3 regions of the Variovorax sp. 10L426 genome follow, and region 1 is predicted to be linked to each of the others. Evidence: riboswitches for the same ligand, from Rfam matches in the RefSeq annotation. Region 1 holds a riboswitch; each other region holds the start of a gene.
The links. Region 1 has a riboswitch for thiamine pyrophosphate ahead of AC1DHL_RS23945 (LuxE/PaaK family acyltransferase). Riboswitches for the same ligand answer to the same signal wherever they lie in the genome.

Region 1 (3,268 bases):
CGATCTTGGTCGACAAGATCACGTCCTGCCGCGGCGAGTGGAACTCCCCGAGCAAAGCATAGCGCGTCCATCTGACGGTGTTCACGCCAACGGCGACTATTACCGCCACGCTCACGATGCGCCCGGCCTCGCGTGTCTGCCTGGAGGAATCACTGCGCGCGAGAATCGGCGGGCAGGAGGCGAAGCGGCAGCACGAAGGGAACGTCTTGAGCGCGTCGCGCTCAAATCACGAAGGTTGCAAGTACGCCGATTCTGCAAAGGTCGGCGGCTCTCCAGAGCCATCCTGGTGGACCACCCACCGATGGCTCTCTTTTTTGCTGAAGTTCAAATCTCAGGCGCTGGTAGCCTCTGCTGACGTTGCCGCCCTGCGATGCACGTCTGCCGGACTTCAAGCCAAGCTCAATAGCGATACGGATTGTTGGGACGGCGATCGTACCGGTTGGGCACGCCATCGCCGTCGCGGTCCATGTAGGCGCCGCCGCGCGGCGGCGGCGGACGGTAGTTGTGGTACGGCGCGACGATGCAGCCGGACAAGGTCAATGCGGCGAGAACGAGTGCGAGGCTTTTCATCTGGGTCTCCTTGGGTTGGCGATTCCATCGTCGAGCGCTCCTGTGTCGGTCCCGTGTCGTCAGCACGCAGAAGCGTGAAGCACAGTTACCGGATGTTCGCTTCGGCCTCTGGCCCCGCTCCGCCCTTGCATTGGCGCGCCTCCGAAGATGATGGCGTCCAATTGCTGGGTCAGGAAAGGAGAGAAACCGGAGCCGTGCGAACGCTCGGGGTCGCAAACTCACGGCCGACCATCGCTTTGGCGAACAGGTAGTTGCGGCGGCCGCGCTCCGAGAGTTGATCCATGTTCACCCGGCCTGCCGAGTCGCACGCGAAGGCGAACCCGCGACCCTGGTTGAAGAGAGACCGAAACCACAGCTCGAAGCGCTTGATATGCGTGGATTGGGAAGTCATGACGTCCTCTGAAGATCCAGGCGAAGCGTGGTCACGGTGCCCGACAGACGCAGTGCAGCAAATCCAAATCGCCGAGCGAGCGCCAGCACGCCTGTATTGGTCGCGAGCGCATGCCCGCTCACTTTGCGAAGACCGTATCGGCGCGCCGCGGCGACAAGGCGCGACATCAGTTCGCGTCCCAGGCCGAGCCCCTGCCAGGCATCGGCCACCACGATGGCGAAGTCCGCCTCCTGCTGCGACTCCACCACGAAGCGGGCGACGTCACCGTTGCACCTCGTCAACCTGACGACCTTGGGGCTCAAGGCAAGCGGCCTGACGCCCTCCGCCCTCTTTGAAGGCGAGAAGGACGACGACCCTCGAATCCGCACGTGGGCGCTGACAACGCTGCCAAGCCCCGCTCGACGTTCCGGCGGGTTTGGAATTCGGCGCTGCGGCAACCGCGGATACGGATAAAATCCGCGATGCTCCGGGGTGCACGCAACAGTGCTGAGATTCAAACCCGCGAACTTGAACCGGTTAGGACCGGCGGAAGAAGAGCAGTTGCTTTGATCATCGGCGAATCCTGCCGACATCGAAGCGGCCCTCGGAGCACCCGTTTCACGGTCACGAAGAAGGCCTCATGCACAACTCCTCTGCGAAACAACCTGCGCCCATGGTGGCAGCCGACGAAATGGTCGCTGACGTCCTCGCCTTCATTGCGCAAGACGGTTGCACCGACGCCGACTTCGATCGTCTGGCGTTACGGCTGTTCGCCTACCAGTACGCCAACAACCAGCCGTACCGGCGCTTCTGCCAGCGGCGCGGCGCGACCCTGCGAAGCGTGAAGCGCTGGAGCGACATCCCGGCAGTGCCGATCGATGCCTTCAAGGAACTGGCGCTGCGCTGCGAGCCGCCGGCCGCAACAGATCGGGTCTTCATGACCAGCGGCACCACCCGCAGCGAGGTCAAGGGCCGTCACTTCCATCCGACGCTGGCGGTCTACGACCGCTCGATGATCCGCAACTTCTCGCAGCGCTTCATGCAGGGGCAAGGCCGGATGCAAATGGGCATCCTGTTCCCCACCGAGACCGTGCTGCCCAATTCCTCGCTCGCCCACTATCTGGCGCTGGCACGGGACGCCTTCGGAACCGCGGAGAGCCGTTACTTCATGAGCCCGCAGGGATTGGACCTCCAGGGGCTCTGCGAGGCCCTGTCGGATGCACAGCATCGCGGCGAGCCCTTTGCGCTGCTCGGCGCAAGCTACAGCTTCGTGCACCTGATCGACGAGCTCAAACAGCGCGGCCTGTCGTTCCGCCTGCCGGCGGGCAGCCGAGTGCTGGACACCGGCGGCTACAAGGGACAGTCGCGCGATCTGCCGCTCGACACCTTCTATACGGAGCTGTCCACGTTGCTCGGCATCGAGCGATCGGACTGCATCAACATGTACGGCATGACCGAGCTGAGCACGCAGTTCTACGATGCAGGCAATGCATCGGTACCCTCGGTCAAGTCCGGCCCGCACTGGATCCGCTCTCGCCTGATCGACCCGCTCACAGGCCGCGAAGTCGAGCCTTCCGAGCGCGGGATACTGGTCCACTGCGATCTCGCCAATTTCAATTCGGTGACCACCATCCTGACCGAGGACGTGGGCTTGGCGGCGGACGGCGGCTTCCTGCTGCTGGGTCGCGCCGAGGGCGCGCAAGCCAAGGGCTGCTCGCTGGCGGTGGAGGAATTCATCCGGGCGGCCGCATGACGACGCTGCATGCGACCGCCGGCTACCTGCCGGGCCTCGCGCCGGCGGACGTGCAGTGGCAGGCCCTGAACTTCGAATCGGGCCCGACCCGACTGGAGGTCGCCGTGCCCGTGTTGAGCCCCGATCAGATGCGCGCCCTCGCCGTCCGCGTCGGGCAGGCCAGCCGTCGCCATCTGAAGACCATGACCGTGTCCGGGATCGTGGACGTGGTCGATCGCGCGATGGCCCGCCTGCTGGACCCGGCCGACCCCTACCGGAGGGAGCTCGACCAACTGTTGCCGATCGTCGGCGGCTACGACGCCGAGATGGTCCGCCTGGGCCTCACGGCATTCTTCAAGACCTTTCGCGCGCCGCAGCTGCATCGCTTCGTCGCCGAGGATTTCGCCAACCCCAAGTTGCTGGACGAATTCCAGCCACGCCCAAAGGGCGGCGCGGCAAAGGCCTTCGGGCCGGAGTTGCTGGTCCACAGCTGGGCCGGCAACGTGCCGGCCATTCCGCTCTGGAGCCTGGTCTGCGGGCTGCTCGTGAAGGCCGGCAACATCGGCAAGCTGCCCAGCGCGGAGCCGCTGTTCGCG
Region 2 (3,268 bases), on a different contig from region 1:
ATGTTGGCCTGGATGAGGTGCATCGGCACGTGGCCCGGGCCTTCGATCATGGTCTGCACGTCGTGCTTCCACGCGATCTGCGTGAGCTCGCCGAGCGTGCGCAGTTCGGCGAACTGGGCTTCGTCGTTCGCATCCGATGCGCATCCCGGGCGCAGGCCGTCGCCGAGCGAGAAGCTCACGTCGTAGGCCTTCATGATGTCGCAGATGTCTTCGAAGTGCGTGTAGAGGAAGCTTTCCTTGTGGTGCGCGATGCACCACTTGGCCATGATCGATCCGCCGCGCGAGACGATGCCGGTACGGCGGTCCGCCGTGAGGTGGATGAAGGGCAGGCGCAACCCCGCATGGATGGTGAAGTAGTCGACACCCTGCTCGGCCTGCTCGATGAGCGTGTCGCGGTAGATCTCCCAGGTGAGGTCTTCGGCGACGCCGCCGACCTTCTCGAGCGCCTGGTAGATGGGCACCGTGCCGATCGGGACCGGGCTGTTGCGCACGATCCAGTCGCGCGTGGTGTGGATGTTGCGGCCGGTGGAAAGGTCCATCACGTTGTCCGCGCCCCAGCGGATGGCCCAGACGAGCTTCTCGACCTCTTCCTCGATGCTGGAGGTCACGGCCGAGTTGCCGATGTTGGCGTTGATCTTGACCTTGAAGTTGCGGCCGATGGCCATCGGCTCGACTTCGGGGTGGTTGATGTTGGCCGGGATGATGGCGCGGCCGCGTGCGACTTCGTCGCGCACGAACTCGGGCGTGATGATCTTCGGGATGCTCGCACCCATCGGGTTGCCGGCCAGGCGCTTTTCGCGCGCGGCGTCGGCGAGATATTCGGCCATCCACTCGCGGCGGCCGTTCTCGCGGAGGGCCACGTATTCCATCTCGGGCGTGACGATGCCGCGGCGTGCGTAGTGCATCTGCGTGACGTTGCCGCCCGCCTTGGCGCGGCGCGGCGTGCGCTGCAGTGCGGCGGCGCCGGCGCGCAGTTCGGCGATGCGCTGTGCATCGCGGTCGGCGTTGGTCGCGCCGTCGTCGAGCGCGAGGTGCAGACGGCCTTCGTAACTTTCGGTGTCGCCGCGTTCGGCGATCCACGCGTCACGCACGCCGGGAAGGCCGCGTCGCACGTCGATGTCGGCGGCTGGATCGGTGTAGGGGCCGGAAGTGTCGTAAAGCGATACGCGCTCGCCGTTGGTGAGCAGCACTTCGCGCACAGGCACGCGCAGATCGGGCCGGCTGCCGGTGATCACGCTCTTGGTCGAAGCAGGAAAGGGCTCACGCGTGAGCGTGAGGAGGGAGGCGAACTTGTCGACGGCATTCATGCGGGGCACTCCTGGTTGTGGGACAACGGGTGCTCCGCGATCGCTCCGGGCGGTATCGGTCCATGGAAGACGGACGGGATACCGTGGAGTCGCAGCTCTTCTTACGCTGGTATGAACCAGATCAAGTTCGCGGGTTCGGCCGCTTGGCCATCTCAGTACGCATCTGCGTGCACCCCGGAGCGGGGACGATTCTAGGCCCAGCCCGGGACGGGGATCAAGCAGGATTGACGACGGCCATCGGCGCATCGGCCAACAGAGCCCCTTCGCCGGACTGCGCTGCCCACGCATCCAGGCCGCCAGTGAGCACGCGCACACGGGTCATTCCGGCGGTCCGCAGCACCCGCGCTGCCGCGATGGCGGAGCCGTCGTCGGGGCAGTCGCAGAAGACGACAAGCTCGCGTCCGTCCGTGAATGCATCGAGCCGCTTCGGAAGCTGCTTGAGCGCAATGCCGAGGGCGCCGGGAATGGCGCGATCGTCGAGCGCGCGTGCCTCGTCGGAACGCACGTCGATCAGCGTGAGCCCCGCGCCCGCCGTCAGCGCCGCGCGCAGCGCCGCGACTTCGATGCGCTCGATGTCATCGGAGCGCAAGGCCATGCGACGTTTCTGATAGCGCCACAGCACGAATGCGGCAAGCAGCAGCGCGCAGATCACCGTCGCCGCTACGCCGATGCTGGAAAGCACCGACAACACATCCTGGATGGCGGCGTGGAACACGCGGCCGATCAGCAGGAAGCCCAGCGTCCAGATCAACGCGGCCACGGTCTCGTAGGACAGGAACCGGGTGTTCGACATCCCCAGCGCACCCGCCATCGGCGGCGCAACCACTGACACCCCCGGCACGAACTTCGCCGCGATCAACGACCAGCCGCCCCAGCGACCGATGATGGATTCGCTTTGCCTGACGCACGAGTCAGGCGACAGCGAAATGCGGCACAACAGCCGCATGACGCGATAGCCCCAGCGCCGCCCGGCGATGAACCAGACGCCATCGCCCAGGATGTTGCCGAGCACTGCAGCCACCGTCACCGCCAGGAAAGAGACCTGCCCGCCGACCGTGAGGCCGCCGGCGACGATCAGGAAAGGCACCGCCGGCACCGGCGCACCCAGGCGCGTCGCCAGGGTGGCGACGAACACCAGGGCGGGGCCCTGACTGGCGAGGAGCGCGACGAATTCGTTCATGGCGGGAATATGGCGTTGATCTCAATCGATGGCGGGCCGCTATTGCGCAGGTTTCGCTGCGGCCGGGGCAGGCGCCGCAGCGGGTGCGCCGCGCAGGTCGACGTCGGAAAAATAGGAAATCCCGTGAGCCTTGGTGTTGTCCGCGTCGGCTTGAATCGCGACGCCCACCACGTCCGGCAGCAAATCGCCCGCCTCGCCGCCGAAGGCTCGCTTGTAGTCGGCCTGCAGGTTGCGGCGCTCGGTCAGCCAGCCGCCTGCCTTGTCGGTCGCGCCCGATTCGATCACGTCCATGCGAATGCGCTTGGTGAAGGCGTTGTCGAATTCGCTGCCCTTGCTTTCCTTGACGTCCCAGACGTAGCACAGGGTTTCGGTGGGCACCGCTTCGCCGGTCGAGCCTTTCGCCAGCGCCAGCTTGGTGCGCTCGCCCACCGACAGCCGGTCAGACGGGAAGTCGAAGAAGACACAGATCTTGGCCGCGCCGTCGTCGCCGCCCTTGGTGCGCAGATCGGCACCTTCCACGAATTCCTCGACCTTCCAGCGCCAGGCGAGCGTGGCCTCGTCATTGAGCTGAACCCGCGTGGGATGGACCAGGTTGCCGTAGGACTTGTCGGCATCGACCTTGAGCACCTTCTGGCCATCGAGCTGCGTGATCTCGAACTTCGTCGGCGCCTTGTTGGGCAAGGTCGTGAAGCGCCACGGCGCGGGCGCCTGCGGACCCGGCGCGGTCGAGAACGGCGTCAACACGCCCTCGGCGCGCGCGGCTGGGGCCGCCATGCAGAGC
Region 3 (3,268 bases), on a different contig from region 1:
ACGGGCTGCACACTGTCTTCGGCCATCGCGTCGCACCTGGCGCTCGGCTATGCGCTGCCGCAGGCTGTCGAGCGCGCGCGCGAGTATGTTGTCGCCGCCATGGCGGCCGGTGCAGACGTCCAGGTCGGCGCTGGTCATGGACCGCTCAACCACGGCTTTGCGCCAGTGCCGACGTTCCGCCTTCCGGCGCGGGCCGCGTGATCCACGCAAGCACGAAAGTGATCGCCAAGGTCGGCAGCGCAGATCCCCATTGCGGCGCCCAGGCGGCGCAGGCGTGATAGACCACGATGCCGGCGATCCAGATCGCGGCTGCGGCCCAGTCCACGCGTCGCGTTCCCACTGACTCCAAGACCGTGCCCATGCCGAGCCGCCCGAGAATCACGCCGTAGAGCGGCACGAACACCGAGCTCAGCAGCAACAGGAACGGTTCGAGCGAGTGCATTGGCAAGACCAGGGCGAAGGCGATGCAGACTGCGGCGAGCAGCAATCCCCAGCGACGAATGCTCCAGCGCGGCATCAGGCTGTGGGCCGAGACGGAGCCCGAGTAGACGTCGCCATAGGCGTTGTCGAGCTCGTCGACCAGGATCAGGCCCAGCGCAACCAGCCCGCCCTGCGCCAGCAGCAATGCGGCGAGCATGTCCGTGCCGGGCTCTGCCACGCTCACGACCATCACGCCCAGCGCATAGCACCAGATGTTGGCGACCGCGTAGCCGAACCAGGTGCCGCCGAATGCGCCGCCCAGGCCGCCCGTGCTGCGCTTGCCGTGACGCGCATAGTCGGCCACCAGCGGGAGCCACGAGACCGGCATGGCAATGACGAGGTCGAGCGCGCCGAACATGCTCATGCTGCCGTCACCCGGACGCGTCCAGAACGATTCCAGTCCCTTCGCATGAATGCGCGTGGCGAACTGCCAGCTCAGCCACACCAGCGACAGCACGACCAGCGGCAACCCGAAGCGACTCACGAAGCGCCGCACGAGCTTGACCATCGAACCCGACAGCAGTGCCAGCAGCACGGCGCCCCAGACCAGCGTCGTGACCACAGAGCCGAACTGGCCGTCGAGCGACCAGCCGAACGCCTGCCTGCCGATGGCTTGCGTGCCTTCACGCATGATCACGACTTCGAAGGTGGTCCAACCGATCAGCTGCACGATGTTCAACACGACGGGCAGGCGGGCAAACGCGCTGCCGTAGGTCGCGTGCATCAGGCCCGCGCTGGCGAGCCCGCTTTCGCAGCCGACGCGTGCGGTCCATGCCAGCAGTCCCGCGCCAATGCAAGAGCCCAGCACGATCGCGATGGCCGCATCCTTCGTGCCGACCGCAGGCACCAGGTAGGCCCCGATCTGCATGACCAGCAGACCGACGCCGAGGCTGAACCACAGCGCCATATGGTCGTGCCACCGGAAGACGCGTCCGGATTCGCGCAGCGGCGTCAGCGCCTCATTGGCGCCAGCCGGCGTCTGCTCGTTGCTTGTGTTTGCCATCCATTTGCTCCAATGCAAATTGTTTGGCAGGTGGGCGAGGCCACGGCGGCAAGACCGTCACGCGAGAAAACGTGGCGGCCGCCGGACCAGCTTCCCTGCGCGAGGATTACCTCAGTCAGGTTCAAAGGGACTCTCTCAGCCGGCACACCGAAACGGCGAACCGGCACCCCTAGCGTTGCTTCAATCTGGCGAAGCAGGTCGGATTGTAGAACTGTGTGACGGATCGGTGAAACGATGGGACAGCTTCACCAGCGCCCAGAACACCGCGGCGATCGCCATGGCCAAAACGAATCCCCCGAGGATGTCCAACGGAAAATGCACACCCACATAAATGCGCGCCCAGCCCGTGACAAACCCGATCAGGAGGATGGCAAGCCCTACGATGCGCAGTCCCGGCCGCAGACAGAGGATCAACCCGACAGTAAACATGACCGTCGCATGCGTACTCGGCATCGAGCCACGGGCGCCGTGCTCGATGTAGGCCGGGCTCAAGCCCGCAATGAAAGGCCGGGGCATGTTGATGGCGCTGGCCACGGCATGCGCCAGCATCGAGGCCGCGAGGGCCGCAACCAGAGTTGCAACGAGGTATTTCCACTGCGACGGTTGCCGCCACGCGGCCCAGGCGATCAGGGCCACACACAACCAGACCGTGCCGGTGGCCAGCAGCGATGCAATCCACAGGATCTGCGGATGAGGCGTGTTGCCGGCCGCCAGCCAGTGAAAAAGCGCGACGTTCAACTCCTGCATGCCGGGCATGGTAGCTGTACGGACCAGGCTCCGTTCAATGCTTGACGCCGAGCAGCGTGTGCAACCGCGTGCTGGTCGTCGTGTATTGCAGCGGGATCGACTTGTCCGGGAAGACGATGGCCGTCGCGCCCCAGGCAGCCAGCGTCGCTTCGTGAAAGCCGCACACGATCAGCTTCTTCTTGCCCGGATAGGTGTTGATGTCGCCAACCGCAAAGATGCCTCGTTCGCGCGTTTCGTACTTTTCGGTGTCGACAGGCAACTGCTTGCGAACCAGTTCCAGGCCCCAGTCCGCGATGGCGCCGAGGCGTGGCGAGATGCCGAGGCAGCCGATGAGGGCATCGAAAGGGAGGGATTGAGCCTGCGCGTCCGGCGTGATGATCCGCAGGCCGGCATCGTCGAACGCGGAAGGCTGGCCGATGGCGAGGCGTATCGCACCTGCCGCGACGCGTTCACGCAAGGCCGCGACGGTGGCATCTTCGCCCTGGAACACGTCTCGCCGATGAAGCAGCGTGACCTGCCTGGCGATCGACGTGAGCGCCAGCGCGGCCTCGAGCGCGGCACCGTCGCCGCCGTTGACCACCACGGTCTGGCCGGTAAAGCGGTCGAAATCATCGGGGTGGTAGAAAAGCCTCGTGCCTTCCAGCTGTTCGATGCCTTCGACGGCGATGCGTTTGGGCACGAAGGCGCCGACGCCGGCGGCAATGAAGACCGTCCTGGCGAGAAATGCCGTATGTCGGGACGTGGTCAGCAGAAACCGACCGTCATCCTGACGCGCGAGGGTCGAAACCTGCTCGCCAAAATGGAATTGCGGCTTGAAAGGTGCGATCTGCTGCAACAGCGACTCCGAAAGGCCCCGCCCGGTGGTGACCGGCGTGCCCGGAATGTCGTAGATCGGCTTGTCGCCATAGAGCTCGACGCACTGGCCGCCGGCTCGGGGCAGTGCGTCGACGATGTGGCAGGAGATTTCGAGCAGGCCGAGTTGGAAGGCCTGGAACAGCCCGACCGGGCCGGCGCCGATGATCAGCGCGTCTGTTTCGA

Region 2: it holds a riboswitch for thiamine pyrophosphate, as region 1 does, so the genes downstream of both, thiC (phosphomethylpyrimidine synthase ThiC) here and AC1DHL_RS23945 (LuxE/PaaK family acyltransferase) in region 1, are expected to answer to the same signal.
Region 3: it holds a riboswitch for thiamine pyrophosphate, as region 1 does, so the genes downstream of both, AC1DHL_RS09280 (purine-cytosine permease family protein) here and AC1DHL_RS23945 (LuxE/PaaK family acyltransferase) in region 1, are expected to answer to the same signal.

Annotation. Positions count from the first base shown of each region.
Region 1 covers NZ_JBFTJF010000018.1:116,022-119,289, forward strand. Annotated here, with positions in the region: gene AC1DHL_RS23925 (aldo/keto reductase) at 1-115, opposite strand, end outside; gene AC1DHL_RS23930 (hypothetical protein) at 400-570, opposite strand; gene AC1DHL_RS23935 (hypothetical protein) at 740-961, opposite strand; gene AC1DHL_RS23940 (N-acetyltransferase family protein) at 958-1,263, opposite strand; TPP riboswitch at 1,419-1,512, shown strand; gene AC1DHL_RS23945 (LuxE/PaaK family acyltransferase) at 1,581-2,693, shown strand; gene AC1DHL_RS23950 (acyl-CoA reductase) at 2,690-3,268, shown strand, end outside.
Region 2 covers NZ_JBFTJF010000007.1:273,774-277,041, forward strand. Annotated here, with positions in the region: gene thiC (phosphomethylpyrimidine synthase ThiC) at 1-1,307, opposite strand, end outside; TPP riboswitch at 1,389-1,494, opposite strand; gene AC1DHL_RS13010 (VTT domain-containing protein) at 1,522-2,487, opposite strand; gene AC1DHL_RS13015 (DUF3047 domain-containing protein) at 2,527-3,268, opposite strand, start outside.
Region 3 covers NZ_JBFTJF010000005.1:160,873-164,140, forward strand. Annotated here, with positions in the region: gene thiD (bifunctional hydroxymethylpyrimidine kinase/phosphomethylpyrimidine kinase) at 1-201, shown strand, start outside; gene AC1DHL_RS09280 (purine-cytosine permease family protein) at 146-1,483, opposite strand; TPP riboswitch at 1,559-1,664, opposite strand; gene AC1DHL_RS09285 (phosphatase PAP2 family protein) at 1,664-2,230, opposite strand; gene AC1DHL_RS09290 (NAD(P)/FAD-dependent oxidoreductase) at 2,265-3,268, opposite strand, start outside.